Regions from separate parts of the Mesorhizobium captivum genome, predicted to be linked through region 1. Evidence: predicted binding sites of a transcription regulator. Region 1 holds the regulator's gene; the other holds the start of a gene.
What was found. The regulator LexA, encoded in region 1, represses DNA repair genes until DNA is damaged. The targets are predictions, from matches to a motif close to TGTTCNNNNTGTGTTCNG.

Region 1 (7,287 bases):
TTCGTCATTGCGGCGGTCGGCGTTCCGGTCGCCAAGCACGGCAATCGCGGCCTCTCCTCGCTGACCGGTTCGGCCGATGTGCTGACGGCGCTCGGTGTCAAGATCGACATCTCGCCGGAGACGATCGGCCGCTGCATCCACGAGGCGGGCGTCGGTTTCATGTTCGCGCCGGCGCATCACCCTGCGATGAAGCATGTCGGCCCGATCCGGGGCGAGCTCGGCACGCGCACCATCTTCAACCTGCTCGGACCGCTGTCCAACCCGGCCGGCGTCAGCCGCCAGATGGTCGGCGTCTTCCTGCCGGAATGGATCATGCCGGTGGCCGAGACGCTGAAGGCGCTTGGCGCCGATCACGCCTGGGTCGTGCATGGCGACGGCTACGACGAGATCACCACCACCGGCGAGACTCAAGTTGCCGAGCTCGCCGGCGGAGAAATCCGCAACTTCACGCTCACTCCGGAAGCGGTGGGACTGAAGCGGCACAGCAAGGAAGAGCTGCGCGGCGGCGATGCGGCCTATAACGCCACGGCATTACGCGATATGCTGGGCGGCGCTGCTGGCGCCTATCGCGACACCGTGCTGATGAATGCCGGCGCCGGGCTGGTGGTGGCTGGCAAGGCGACGACGCTCGCCGACGGCATTGAAGCGGCCGCACAGGCCATCGACAGCGGTCGCGCGCTCGCAGTGCTCGACAAGCTCATCGAGATTTCGAACGGTTAGAACTTTGTCCGATATCCTGCGCAAGATCGAAGCCTATAAGCGCGAAGAAATCGCCGCGGCGAAGCTCAGCGTGCCGCTTGCCGATATCAAGGCGAAGGCGAAGGATGCAGAACCGCCGCGCGGCTTCCTCGCGGCACTCGAGGCCAAGCGGAAGGCCGGCGGCTTCGCGCTGATCGCCGAGATCAAGAAGGCAAGCCCTTCCAAGGGGTTGATCCGCGCCGACTTCGATCCGCCGGCGCTTGCCAGGGCCTACCAGCAAGGCGGTGCTGCCTGCCTTTCGGTGTTGACCGACGCTCCGTCCTTCCAGGGCGCGCCCGCATTCCTCACCGCCGCGCGCGCCGCTGTTCGCCTGCCCGCTTTGCGCAAGGATTTCCTCTTCGACCCATACCAGGTCCACGAGGCACGGGCCTGGGGCGCGGACGCGATCCTCATCATCATGGCAAGCGTCGACGACACTCTGGCCGCCGAGCTCGAGGCCACAGCCTTCGAGCTCAACATGGACGCGCTGGTGGAGGTGCATGACGAGAAGGAGATGGAGCGCGCGCTTCGCCTCTCGTCGCGGCTGATCGGCATCAACAACCGCGATCTGCGGACATTCGAGACCAGCCTCGACGTTTCCGAGCGCCTTGCCGCCATGGTGCCGGCTGACCGGCTGCTGGTCAGCGAGAGCGGCATCTTCACCCATCAGGACTGCCGCCGGCTGGAGAAGAGCAGCATCGGCACCTTCCTGGTCGGCGAAAGCCTGATGCGGCAGGCCGACGTCGCCGCGGCAACGCAGCTTCTGCTGACCGGCAAGGCGCCGGCCGAGGCCGTTTGAGGATGCCTGTCCTCACCCATCTTGGCACCAAGGGCGAAGCCAACATGGTCGATGTCGGCGACAAGGCCGAGACGACGCGTACGGCAATCGCCGAAGGTTTTGTCACCATGCAGCCGCAAACGCTGGAGATGATCCTGGCCGGCGACGCCAAGAAGGGCGACGTGCTGGGCACCGCGCGCATCGCCGGCATCATGGCGGCCAAGAAGACGCATGAACTCGTTCCGCTCTGCCACCCGTTGCTTCTGACCAAGGTTGCGGTCGATATCGAGCCCGACCGCGCGCTGCCCGGCCTGAAGGTGACCGCGCTTGCCCGTGTCACCGGCAAGACGGGCGTGGAGATGGAGGCGCTGACCGCGGCGTCGGTCGCGTGCCTCACCATCTACGACATGGCCAAGGCGGCCGACCGCGCTATGGTGATTTCCGGCATCAGGCTGGTCGAGAAGACCGGCGGCAAGTCGGGCGACTACAAGGCGGGTTCCTAAGATGGCGCTGGTTCCGGTCGCCGAGGCGCTCGAGCGCCTGCTGGACGGCGCGACTGCGCTGCCGGGCGAAAGCGTACCGTTGGCTGACGCGGCGGATAGGGTTCTGACCGAACCGGTGGTGGCGCTGCGCACCCAGCCGCCCTTCAATGCTTCGGCCATGGACGGCTATGCCGCACGCTTTGCGGATGTGGGCTCGGTGCCGGCGCGGCTCTCCGTGATCGGCATGGCGCCCGCCGGGCGTGGCTTTGCCGGCACTGTCGGCAAGGGCGAGTCGGTGCGCATTTTCACCGGCGCGCCTGTGCCCGAAGGCGCCGACACGATCGTCATCCAGGAGAATGTCCGCGACCTCGGCGGCGGCCAGATCGAGGTGACCGAGCCGACGTCCGCAGGACGCAACATCCGGCGAGCCGGTCTCGACTTCTTGCAAGGCGACGTTCTCTTGGAAAAAGGCCGCCTGCTCGATCCGGCAGCGCTTTCATTGGCGGCGTCGGCCAACCATCCAAGCCTCACCGTAGTGCGCCGACCGCTGGTTGCCATCATCGCCACCGGCGACGAACTGCTGCCGCCGGGCAGTGAACTCGGCCCCGACCAGATCATCTCGTCCAATGCCTATGGCGTCGTTGCGGCCGCGCAGGCGGTTGGCGCGCGCGCTCTCGATCTCGGCATCGCCGCCGACCGCCATGACGCGATCGCGGCTCTGGTCGGAAAGGCCGTCGAGGCCGGCGCCGATGTCATCGTCACCCTCGGTGGCGCGTCGGTCGGCGATCATGACCTGATCCACGACGTGCTGACTGGCCAAGGCATGCAGCTCGATTTCTGGAAGATCGCCATGCGCCCCGGCAAACCGTTGATGTTTGGCCGGCTTGGCAACATCCGCTGCATCGGCCTGCCCGGCAATCCGGTGGCAAGCCTTGTCTGCTCGCAATTGTTCCTGAAGCCGCTTCTGGCGCGTCTCGGCGGCCGCAGCTATCGGCAGGACATCCGCACTGCGCGGCTGGCTGCCGCAATGCACGCCAACGATCTCAGGCAGGACTATGTGCGGGCCGTCGTGCGCGAGGAGGCGGGGCAGCTGGTCGCGACGCCGTTCAGCGTCCAGGATTCCTCGATGCTCAAGATGCTGGCCGACGCCAACGGCCTCATCGTGCGCCAGCCCTTCGCCCCGACGGCCGAGGCCGGCGCCGAATGCAGCGTTCTGATGTTACGCTGAACAAAACGTCAACACATTCACTAAACTTTAAACGGTTGCGGAACACAACTGGAACAGATAGTGTTTGTTCTGGGTTTGTTTTTCTGATTCTGGTTTCAGGACCCGTTGGGGGCAGCCATGCTGACGCGCAAACAACATGAACTTCTGATGTTCATCCACGAACGGCTCAAGGAGAGCGGCATTCCGCCGTCTTTCGATGAGATGAAGGAAGCGCTCGACCTTGCCTCGAAGTCGGGCATCCATCGGCTGATCACGGCGTTGGAAGAGCGCGGCTTCATTCGCCGGCTGCCGAACAGGGCGCGCGCACTGGAAGTGCTGCGCCTGCCCGATTCGATCGCGCCCGGCCTCAATGCGGCCAGGAAGTTTTCGCCAAGCGTCATCCAGGGCGGCCAAGGCAATCTCGGCCGGCAGATCAAGCCAGCGGCGCCCTCGCGCGCGCCAACGCCCAGCAATGACGACGATGCCGTTTCGGCCGTGTCCATTCCGGTGATGGGCCGCATCGCCGCCGGCGTGCCGATCGACGCCATCCAGCATCAGACGCATTCGATCACGGTGCCGCCGGACATGATCGCGGGCGGCGAGCATTACGCGCTGGAGGTCAAGGGCGACTCGATGATCGAGGCCGGCATCTTCGACGGCGACACGGTCATCATCCGCAACGCCAACACCGCGAGCCCGGGCGAGATCGTGGTCGCGCTGGTCGACGACGAGGAAGCGACGCTGAAGCGCTTCCGCCGCAAGGGCGCCTCGATCGCGCTCGAAGCCGCCAACCCGGCCTATGAGACCCGCATCTTCGGCCCCGATCGCGTCAAGGTTCAGGGCAAGCTCGTCGGGCTCATTCGCCGCTACTGACTGGCTGGGGCGGCTTGGACTCTGACTTTTCGGGCTTCTTGTGGGGCGCCAGCCCTCTAGCCTCGCGCGAATACCGTCGTTGCTCGCGCCAGGGGCGGTAAGGCTTTTGCACGGCATACTGAATAGCCGGCCGCGCCGTTGCCGATTGCGGATCAAAGAAGACGGCGGCACTGCCATCGCGTGCCAGCTGCCGCTTGGTGACGACGAGAACCCGTGGATCGCGGCAAGGATTGTAGGCCGTGGCGTCGTTGATGACGACGAGATCAGCGAAGCCGCAGGCCGGTCGTGCACTCTCGCGGTTTTCCGCCAACGCGACGATCGCACCGGAAGGATGCCGGCCGATGCAGAGGTCACCGGTGCAATAGAACGGCGAACCTGGCGGCAGGTCGACGGGATCGGCTATGTCGAGCGCGTCTTTGGCGAACGTCTCCGGCGGCACGATCGCCTCGGCCTTCAGCGCGCGTTTCCAGTTGTCGGTGGTGAATTCGTTGGAGCGGGCACGGTTGATGGCGAGTTCGCCGCCGCCGATCGGCATGGCCACCAGATTCGCGTCCTCGGAGATCAGCAGGTCCGGCGTGCGCACCTGCGGAATGGTCAGCAAGGCCGCAACTGCGAAAGGAATTGCGGCCAGCCTGAGCCAGGTTGTGGCCATGGTGGCAATGACGAGCGCGATTGTTGCCAGCAGCACCGACTGGATCGAGATCAGCCCCACGGCATCGACCGGCGACCATTGCGAAATCCAGGCCGAGATCGCGATCATCGCCGTCAGGCCTTTGCCCATCAAATAGAGGAAAGGCCCATCGAAGCCGAACGGCATCATCACCGCGCTGGCGACGGCAAGGAACATCACGACCGTGACGATCGGCATGATCGCCAGATTTGCCAATAGGCTGAGCGGCGAGACGCGCTGGAAATGCCAGATGGCAAACAGCGCCGTAGCACTTCCGGCGATGATCGAGGTCATGGCGGCGCCACCCGCTCCGACCGCCAGCTTTCGCGACAGGAACCGCAGGAACGAACGCTTTGCCGGCGGCGCCCTCACTTTGTCGGCGCGGTAGTCGGCCCAGCCGGCATAGGCGCCGACAAGGGCGGCGGTTGCGGCGAACGACATCTGGAAGCTTGGGCCGACCACTTCATGTGGCGACACAAGGATGACGGCGATGGCCGAGATCGCCTGGTTGCGCATCGTCAGCGCCGCGCGGTCGAACAGCACGGCAACCAGCATGACGGCCAGCATGATGAAGCTTCGCTCGGCGGCGACCACCACGCCGGAGATGACGAGATAGGCGGCGATCGAGACAAGCGCGATGGCAGCGGCATATTTCTTCACCGGGCGCCGCGAAGAGAAATCCGGAAACAGCGCGAAGGCGCCGCGCAGCAGAAGCATGATCGTGCCGGCGACCAGCGCCATATGCAGGCCTGAAATCGAGATGTGGTAGATGCCGGTCCGCCGCATCGCCTCGTTGATGTCTTCGGGGATGCCGGCGCGAACGCCGACGATCAGCGCCGCGGCAATCTCGCCTTCAGGTCCGCCGACGGTGCTTCTGATGTGATCGGCAATGTTTTCGCGCGCGTTCTCGATCGCCGAGGCGATGCTCGCCCCGGGGGCAGGATCGGTTGTCGAAATGGCTTTCGGGTCGCCGAGGAAAAAGCCGCTGCCGCCGATGCCGGAAAAATAGCTATCGAAGGAAAAGTCATAACTTTCGGGGCGGACCGGTCCGGTCGGCGGCAAGAGCCGTGCATAGCCTGTCACCAGCGACCCTGCCTTCGTATCGGGCGGAATCCTGCGTGCCGAGAGCCTGACGCGATCCGGCGCGTAGCGCAGCGTCGGATGCGCGGTCGAGATGAGGTCAATGGTCAGCCGCACACGGCCATTGGCCATTTCCTCGGCGATGACGACGCGACCGGTCAGCCGCGTCTGGATCTCGGAGCCGAGCATCGGCGTTGCGGTCCGCCATGTCTCGACCTTCGCGGCGACAAAGCCCAATGCGCAAAGCAGCGCCGCCATGAAGAGAAGATGCGTCTTTGGCCAAGAGCGGGAAATGGCCGCGCAGACCGCCATCAGCGCTACCGCCGCCTGCGGCCTGTAGAGATCGGGCTCCGTGTTCAGGGAAAAATAGAAGATCACGCCGGCAGCCAGGAACACCGGCACCAGCAGGAAGCCGATGCCGCGGTCGAGCTCGGTCGTAGCGGCTACAACGACGCTTTGGCGAAACGCGGAAAACGAGGCGCGGTGGAACTGCCGTCGGATCCGGTCGATGGTTGCCGACTTTGGCGGCTGCAGGGCGGCACCGCCGTCCGGCGGTAAAATCTCACCAGCCGGCCGCGGCATCGGAAGCGAAACCGGCGCCGCTTCAGCAGGCGCGGTGCCGGCAAACAGCAGGCGCTCGCTGACGCCAGCCGTCGTCCCCTCGCCCTCCACCGCGCCCCGGCCACGTCCAGCCATCGGGTCTGCCCCTTGCGCCCCAGACCTCCTATGCTACATGAACCGCGACAGCGCGAAAGTCCGCGCAACCACGCCTGTTTTCAGTGCCATTCTGAGAGTTCCATGTCCGATAAGGTCGTCACCCGTTTTGCCCCCTCGCCCACCGGCTACCTGCACATCGGCGGGGCGCGCACGGCGCTGTTCAACTGGCTCTATGCCAAGCACACGGGCGGCACGATGCTGCTGCGCATCGAGGACACCGATCGCGAGCGCTCCACCGAGGCTGCGACGGCTGCCATTCTGGATGGACTGACCTGGCTCAGCCTCTCTTGGGACGGCGAAGCAGTGTCGCAGTTCGCGCGTGCGCCGCGCCACCGCGAGGTGGCCGAGGAGCTCGTGCGTCTCGGCAAGGCTTACTACAGCTACGAGACGCCGGCAGAGCTCGAGGCGATGCGCGAGGCGGCGCGGGCCAAGGGCCTGCCGCCGCGCTACAACGGCCAGTGGCGCGACCGCAACCCCTCCGAGGCGCCTCCCGGCGTCAAGGGCGCGATCCGTATCAAGGCGCCTATCGAGGGCGAGACCATCGTGCACGACCGCGTGCAGGGCGAGGTGCGTTTCCCGAACAAAGATCTCGACGACTTCATCATCCTGCGCTCGGACGGCAACCCGACTTACATGCATGCCGTCGTTGTCGACGACCATGACATGGGTGTCACCCACATCATCCGCGGCGACGATCATCTGACCAACGCGGCGCGCCAGACCGTGATCTACAACGCCATGG
Region 2 (7,287 bases), on a different contig from region 1:
TCGATGCGGCGCACGCCGGCCGCAACCGCGCTGTCCGACAGGATGCGCACCAGGCCGATATCGCCGGTGGATCTGACATGCGTGCCGCCGCAGAGCTCGACCGAATAGGGACGGTTGGCCCTGGCGCCATGCAGCCCCGTGCCCATCGACACGACGCGCACCTCGTCGCCGTATTTCTCGCCGAACAGCGCCATCGCGCCCTCGGCAATGGCATCGTCGACCGACATCAGGCGCGTCGTCACCGGGCTGTTCTGCACGACGATCTCGTTGGCCATGCGCTCGACATCCTCGAGCTCTTCGGACGAGATCGGCTTGTTATGCGAAATGTCGAAGCGCAGCCGGTCGGGAGCGACCAGCGAGCCCTTCTGCGCGACATGGGTACCCAGCACCTCGCGCAGCGCCTCATGGATGAGATGCGTCGCGGAATGGTTGGCGCGCAGCTTCGAACGGCGCGCGTGGTCGACCTTCAGCTCGACGGACGAACCGGTCTTGACCGTGCCGCTCGTCACCTTGCCCAGATGCACGAACAGCCCGTCAGCCTTCTTCTGCGTGTCGGAAACCTCGATCACGAAACCGTCGCCGGCAATAACGCCGGTGTCGCCCATCTGGCCGCCGGATTCGCCGTAGAACGGCGTCTGGTTGACGACGACGGCAACGGCATCGCCCTGCCCGGCGCTGTCGACGGTCCTGCCGTCCTTGACCAGCGCCTGGACCAGGCCTTCCGCCTGCTCGGTCTCGTAGCCGAGGAAATCGGTCGCGCCCACCTTCTCGCGGATAGGGAACCAGACCGTCTCGGTCGCCGCCTCGCCGGAACCCGCCCAATGCGCGCGCGCCTCCGCCTTCTGCCGCTCCATCGCATTGGTGAAGCCGGCCAGATCGACCGAAATGTTGCGCTGGCGCAGCGCGTCCTGCGTCAGGTCGAGCGGGAAGCCGTAGGTGTCGTAGAGCTTGAAAGCCGTCTCGCCATCCAGCATGTCACCGGCATGCAGCGTCTCTGTCGCATCCGCGAGCAGGCCGAGACCGCGCACCAGCGTCTTACGGAAGCGCGTCTCCTCGAGCTTCAGCGTCTCGGTAATCAGCGCCTCGCCGCGCACGAGTTCCGGATAGGCCTGGCCCATCTCGCGCACCAGCGCCGGCACCAGCTGCCACATCAGCGGTTCCTTGGCGCCGAGCAGCTGCGCATGGCGCATGGCGCGGCGCATGATGCGGCGCAGCACATAGCCGCGGCCTTCATTGGACGGCAGCACGCCGTCGGCCACCAGGAAGGAGGTCGAGCGCAGATGATCAGCGATCACGCGGTAGGATCCGACGTTCTCCGCACTCGGCCCGTGGCCGAGCGCCGAGGACGCGGCATCGATCAGATGCTTGAACAGGTCGGTCTCGAAGACGCTCTCCACCCCTTGCAGGATGGATGCCATGCGCTCCAGACCCATGCCGGTATCGATCGACGGGCGCGGCAGATCGATACGCTCATCCTTCGTCACCTGCTCGTACTGCATGAACACCAGGTTCCAGAATTCGAGGAACCGGTCGCCATCCTCTTCCGGGCTGCCGGGCGGGCCGCCCCAGATGTGCTCGCCGCGGTCGATGAAGATCTCCGAGCACGGGCCGCATGGGCCGGTGTCGCCCATCGCCCAGAAATTGTCCGAGGTCGGGATGCGGATGATGCGATCGTCGGAGAAGCCGGCGATCTTTTTCCAGTAGCCGGCCGCCTCGTCATCGGTGTGATAGACGGTGACCAGGAGCTTGTCCTTCGGCAGGCCGAATTCCTTGGTGATCAGGTTCCAGGCAAGCTCGATCGCGCGCTCCTTGAAGTAATCGCCGAACGAGAAATTGCCCAGCATCTCGAAGAAGGTGAGATGGCGCGCGGTGTAGCCGACATTGTCGAGGTCGTTGTGCTTGCCGCCGGCGCGCACGCTCTTCTGCGCGGTCGCGGCGCGCGAATAGGCACGCTTCTCTAGGCCGGTGAAGACGTTCTTGAACTGCACCATGCCGGCGTTGGTGAACATCAGCGTCGGATCGTTGCGCGGCACCAGCGGGCTGGAGGCGACGATCTCGTGACCCTCCTTGCGGAAGTAGTCGAGGAATGTCGACCGGATGTCGTTCACGCCACTCATGAGTACTGCCTTTTCGCGAGAACCGCCGGCTTGGCCGGCGGCAAATGGGCTTTCGTGTTTCAGACGATAGGTGGCCTTTTAGCCGTAGCTCTTGACCCTGTCCAGAAACACGGAATTGGGCCAATTCACGAGCTGTCCGTGCATGTGTACCGCCCCCGGAAACGCAAACCGCCGGCACGAGGGCCGGCGGTTCGGGACGCAATACTCAAGAACGCGATTACATAAGCATATACAAATATAATAGGATTGTGGCCAAACTCCGGCCAAGCCGACTAATTGCTTTTGCGCAATTCCAGACGGAAACCGCTGCACACTCCCCCGGAATTGCCCGGCCTTACATCGCGCCGGCTTCGTCCTCAAAACCGTCGTCGCCACCTTCGGAGCCGCCATTCTCGAGGAATTTCTCCGCGATCAGCCCGGCATTCTGACGCAACGCCAGTTCGATCTCGCGCGCGGTGTCCGGATTGTCGCGTAGGAACAGTTTGGCGTTCTCGCGGCCCTGGCCGAGACGCTGCGAATTGTAGGAGAACCAGGCGCCCGACTTTTCGACCACGCCGGCCTTGACGCCGAGATCGACTAGCTCGCCGGTTTTCGACACGCCCTCGCCATACATGATGTCGAACTCGACCACCTTGAAGGGCGGGGCCAGCTTGTTCTTCACCACCTTGACGCGGGTCTGGTTGCCGACCACCTCGTCACGGTCCTTGACCGAGCCGATGCGGCGGATGTCGAGGCGCACCGAGGCATAGAATTTCAGCGCGTTGCCGCCGGTGGTCGTCTCGGGCGAGCCGAACATGACGCCGATCTTCATGCGGATCTGGTTGATGAAGATCACCATGGTGTTGGAGCGCGAGATCGAGGCGGTCAGCTTGCGCAGCGCCTGGCTCATCAGGCGGGCCTGCAGGCCGGGAAGCGCATCGCCCATCTCGCCCTCGATTTCGGCGCGCGGCGTCAGCGCCGCGACCGAATCGACCACCAGCACGTCGATGGCGCCGGAACGCACCAGCGTGTCGCAGATCTCCAGCGCCTGCTCGCCGGTGTCGGGCTGCGAGATCAACAGGTTTTCGAGATCGACGCCGAGCTTGCGGGCATAGACCGGATCGAGCGCATGCTCGGCATCGACGAAGGCACAGATGCCGCCCTTCTTCTGCGCTTCCGCAACCGTATGCAGCGCCAGCGTCGTCTTGCCCGAGCTTTCCGGCCCGTAGATTTCGATGATGCGGCCGCGCGGCAGACCGCCGACGCCTAGCGCGATGTCGAGGCCGAGCGATCCCGTCGGCACGGTTTCGATCTCGACCACCTGCTCGTTGGCGCCGAGCCGCATGATCGAGCCCTTGCCGAAAGCGCGCTCGATTTGCGACAGCGCCGCATCCAGAGCCTTTGATTTGTCCACTGCCTTATCCTCTACAAGCCGCAAAGAATTCTGAGCCATGATACATCACCCCTTGGTCGTCAATGAAGGCCGGACAATCCGTAATCCTTGCCATTTTGTACCTTTTTTGTTCTCACTTGGCAAGAGGCAGCAAATAGCTGAAAAATAACCGATATCCGGGATCTGTTCTATTTTTGTCTCACTAGAACTGGAGCGCGCCAACACCGCTGGCCAAAGAGACTTCGATTTCCAGCCGGCCCGAATCGCGACACCGATTGCGGGGCGATGCGGGGAAACCTAGTGTGCGCACGCGAACAATCAACGAAGGTCACCTCTCCCGCATGCCGACATCCCCGAAAATTCTGGCGCTGGGCGGCGCCCATATCGACCGACGCGGCCAGGTGTCGGGCGCCTATGTGCCCGCAGCCTCCAATCCCGGCGTCATGCGCGAGGAGGTCGGCGGCGGCGTTTTCAACGCGCTGCGCAGCGTGGTGAAGCGCGGCGTATCGGCCTCGCTGCTTTCGGTGCGCGGCGGCGACGCGGCGGCCGAGGCGGTCGCATCGGCGATCGCCGGGGCCGGCATCGACGACCTCTCGGTGGTGTTCCTCGACCGCATGACGCCAAGCTACACGGCGCTGATCGACAGCGAGGGCGAGCTGATCGTCGGCTTTGCCGATATGGGCCTCTACGACCTCGCCTTCTCCAAGCAGATCCGCCGCGCCAAGGTACGCGAGGCGATCGCCGAGACGGACGCGATCCTTTGCGACGCGAACCTGCCGACGGCGGCGCTCGAGCGCCTCGTGGCGCAGGCTGGCGAGAGGCCCATCTTCGCCATCGCCATCTCGCCGGCCAAGGTCGTGCGGCTGGCGCCGCTGCTCGACGAGCTCTCGCTGCTGTTCATGAACCGCCGCGAGGCGGCGGCGCTTGCCGGCGCCGACCTGTCCGGCCAGGATTTAGTCAATGAGTTGAGACGGGTGGGATTGCGCGCCGGCGTGGTCACTGCCGGCAGCGCTGCGGTGCTGGGCTTCGACCAATCCGGCGTCTTCGCCATCGACCCTCCACCACCGCGACGGGTCGCCGACGTCACCGGGGCCGGCGATGCGCTGACAGGTGCCACGGTCGCCGCGCTGCTGCGCGGCCTGCCCCTGCGGGCAGCGCTGCGCGAAGGTGTTGCCGCGGCGATGCTCGCCATCGAGAGCGCCGAGGCGGTGCCGTCCTTCACGGCCGCCAGTTTCGCGCAGGCGCTTGCCCTTGTGCCGGATGCGCGGGAAATGGCATAGGACCGGCACGCCAGATCAGCTTGCCGGAGCATGCTCCGGATCGGAGACAGCCATGACACCCGAAACCGCCCGCTCCTTCATCGACATTCACCCGCCGGTGGCGGAGGCGCTTGCTGCCGGCCGGCCGGTGGTGGCGCTGGAAAGCACCATCATCACCCACGGCATGCCCTATCCCGACAATGGCGCGATGGCGGCGAAGGTCGAGCAGATCATCATCGATGGCGGGGCGGTGCCGGCGACGATCGCCGTGGTCGATGGCCGCATCAAGATCGGCCTTTCCGATGGCGAGCGCGAATCGCTTGCCATGACCGGCGACGCCATGAAGCTCTCGCGCGCCGATATCGGCTTTGCCGTGGCTCAAAAGCGCACCGGCGGCACCACCGTTGCCGCCACCATGATCGCCGCGCACATGGTCGGCATAAAAGTGTTCGCCACCGGCGGTATCGGCGGCGTCCACAAGGGCGCCGAAAAGAGTTTCGATATCTCGGCCGATCTTGACGAACTGGCACGCACCCCGGTCATCGTCGTGTCAGCCGGCGCCAAGGCGATCCTCGACATCGAAAAGACGCTCGAAGTGCTGGAGACGCGCGGCGTGCCGGTCATCGGCCATGGCTGCGAGACCATGCCGGCCTTCTGGTCCAGGAAGTCGCCGTTCCGTGCGCCGCTGACGCTGCATGCGCCTGAGGACATCGCGCATTTCTACCATACAAGGAAGGCGCTCGGCCTGGGCGGCGGCATCCTGGTTGCCAATCCGGTGCCGCAGAACGATGAGATTCCGGCCGTCGAGATGGACGGATATATCCAGGCCGCGCAGAAGGCGGCCGAGGCGCAGGGCGTCACCGGCAAGGCGGTGACGCCGTTCCTGCTGTCAAAGATCCTGGAACTCACCGGCGGCCGCAGCCTCAAGACCAATATCGCGCTGGTCGAAAACAATGCGCGGTTGGCGGCGGAGATCGCAAGGGCGCTCGCCTGAACCGTCAGTCCGTGGCGGGCACCGAGTGATGTTCGTGCACGAAGGTCCATTGGCCCGCGATCTTGCGGAAGCAAATCGTCAGCCGGAAATCGAGATCACCCGCGTCCTTGCCCGACACCACCACGCAGCGCATCAGGGCGAATGCAAAGGCCACGTCCACACCGGCGGTGATTTTCAAGTCGACGATATCGAAAACCGGTGGCTCGGGCGAAGCGCCGAAAAACAGCGGCCAGGTCGCCATATAGGCATCGAGGCCCTGGAACTGCAGCGGCGGCGGCACGTCGAACATGACGAAATCCGGCGCGTGATGGGCGCGAATGCCGTCAATGTCCTTTCGACGCACGGCCTCGGCCCAATGCTCGATCAGATCGCGGATCTGCCCGACATTCCCGGCTTCGGTCCCGCTTTCCATGATCGCGATCCTCCTTTGCCGTCCGCTTGTCGTGTGGACACCATGAGTACCTCGCGACGAAGCATCTGAAGCCGCTACGGCTCTGTACGTCACCGATGGCGCTCATTTCCCGGCTCTGACCGCCGCCTCATAGGCCTTGCGCGCCCAGACGGTCATTTCGTCGGGGTCGTCCAGCGCGCTTTCGGGCGCGGTCCAGTAGGGCATGGCGACTTCTTTGCCATGGCGCTTGTTGACGTAGGTCCAGTGCCGGCCACCCGCTGCCTCATACTCGGCGGCAACCTCGTCGTCGCCCTTCAGCATCAGGTCTCCGCGCAGGATGAGCGCGAAGATAACGCCGTTGTGATAGATGCCCTTGCCACTGAACATGCGGCGGATGCTGACAGGCCCGAGACCATCGAAGAGTTCGCGGATGCGTTCGTCGTCCATGGCGCGATGATGTCACGCCGCCATCGGCTTGTCATGCCGGCAACCGAAAGCCTGCTGACAAGTTGAGGGAAGCGTCCGGTGCTGTCGTCGCCAGTCAAACGTGGAGATCTGTTCGATGCCCATCCTGCTCAAAGGCTCCTGCCGCTGCGGCGCCGTCCGCTTCGAGGTGGAAAGCCACACGCCTGTCCCGTTCATGCTTTGCTACTGCTCGATCTGCCGCAAGCAGCAGGGCGGCGGCGGTTTTGCGATCAATCTCGGCGCCGACTATGAGACGATGGACATCAGGGGCAAGCGCGTCCTCGGCGTCTACCGCGCCGAGATCGAGGACGACGAGCACCCGCATTGCGAAGTCTCGACCGGCGAGCGCAATTTCTGCAAGAAATGCGGAGCGGCGCTATGGCTCTACGACCCGACCTGGCCGGATCTCGTGCATCCCTTCGCCTCGGCGATCGACAGCGATCTGCCCAAGCCGCCGGAAAAGGTGCATCTGATGCTGAAATACAAGGCGAACTGGGTCGAGCCGGTGGTCGGAAAGAACGACAAGGTGTTCGAGGTCTATCCCGAGGAATCGATCGCCGACTGGCACAAGCGGACAGGGATGTGGGTGGATTAGATTTCTTCGCCCCGTTTACGGGGAGAAGGAAACTCAGGCCGAGGCGCGCGCCTCGGCCAGCGCCTTGAGGTCGGCTGGCTTCAATTCGACGGAT

Region 2: the regulator LexA is predicted to act here: its motif matches at 3,607-3,624, upstream of recA (recombinase RecA).

Annotation. Positions count from the first base shown of each region.
Region 1 covers NZ_JAVIJB010000002.1:190,332-197,618, forward strand. The annotation lists gene trpD (anthranilate phosphoribosyltransferase) at 1-720, shown strand, start outside; gene trpC (indole-3-glycerol phosphate synthase TrpC) at 725-1,537, shown strand; gene moaC (cyclic pyranopterin monophosphate synthase MoaC) at 1,540-2,019, shown strand; gene RFM40_RS02980 (molybdopterin molybdotransferase MoeA) at 2,021-3,226, shown strand; gene lexA (transcriptional repressor LexA) at 3,344-4,078, shown strand; gene RFM40_RS02990 (ComEC/Rec2 family competence protein) at 4,062-6,524, opposite strand; gene gltX (glutamate--tRNA ligase) at 6,627-7,287, shown strand, end outside.
Region 2 covers NZ_JAVIJB010000016.1:127,129-134,415, reverse strand. The annotation lists gene alaS (alanine--tRNA ligase) at 1-2,117, opposite strand, end outside; gene recA (recombinase RecA) at 2,452-3,549, opposite strand; gene RFM40_RS16025 (carbohydrate kinase family protein) at 3,831-4,769, shown strand; gene RFM40_RS16020 (pseudouridine-5'-phosphate glycosidase) at 4,822-5,742, shown strand; gene RFM40_RS16015 (nuclear transport factor 2 family protein) at 5,747-6,154, opposite strand; gene RFM40_RS16010 (TfoX/Sxy family protein) at 6,257-6,580, opposite strand; gene RFM40_RS16005 (GFA family protein) at 6,696-7,193, shown strand; gene sufA (Fe-S cluster assembly scaffold SufA) at 7,227-7,287, opposite strand, start outside.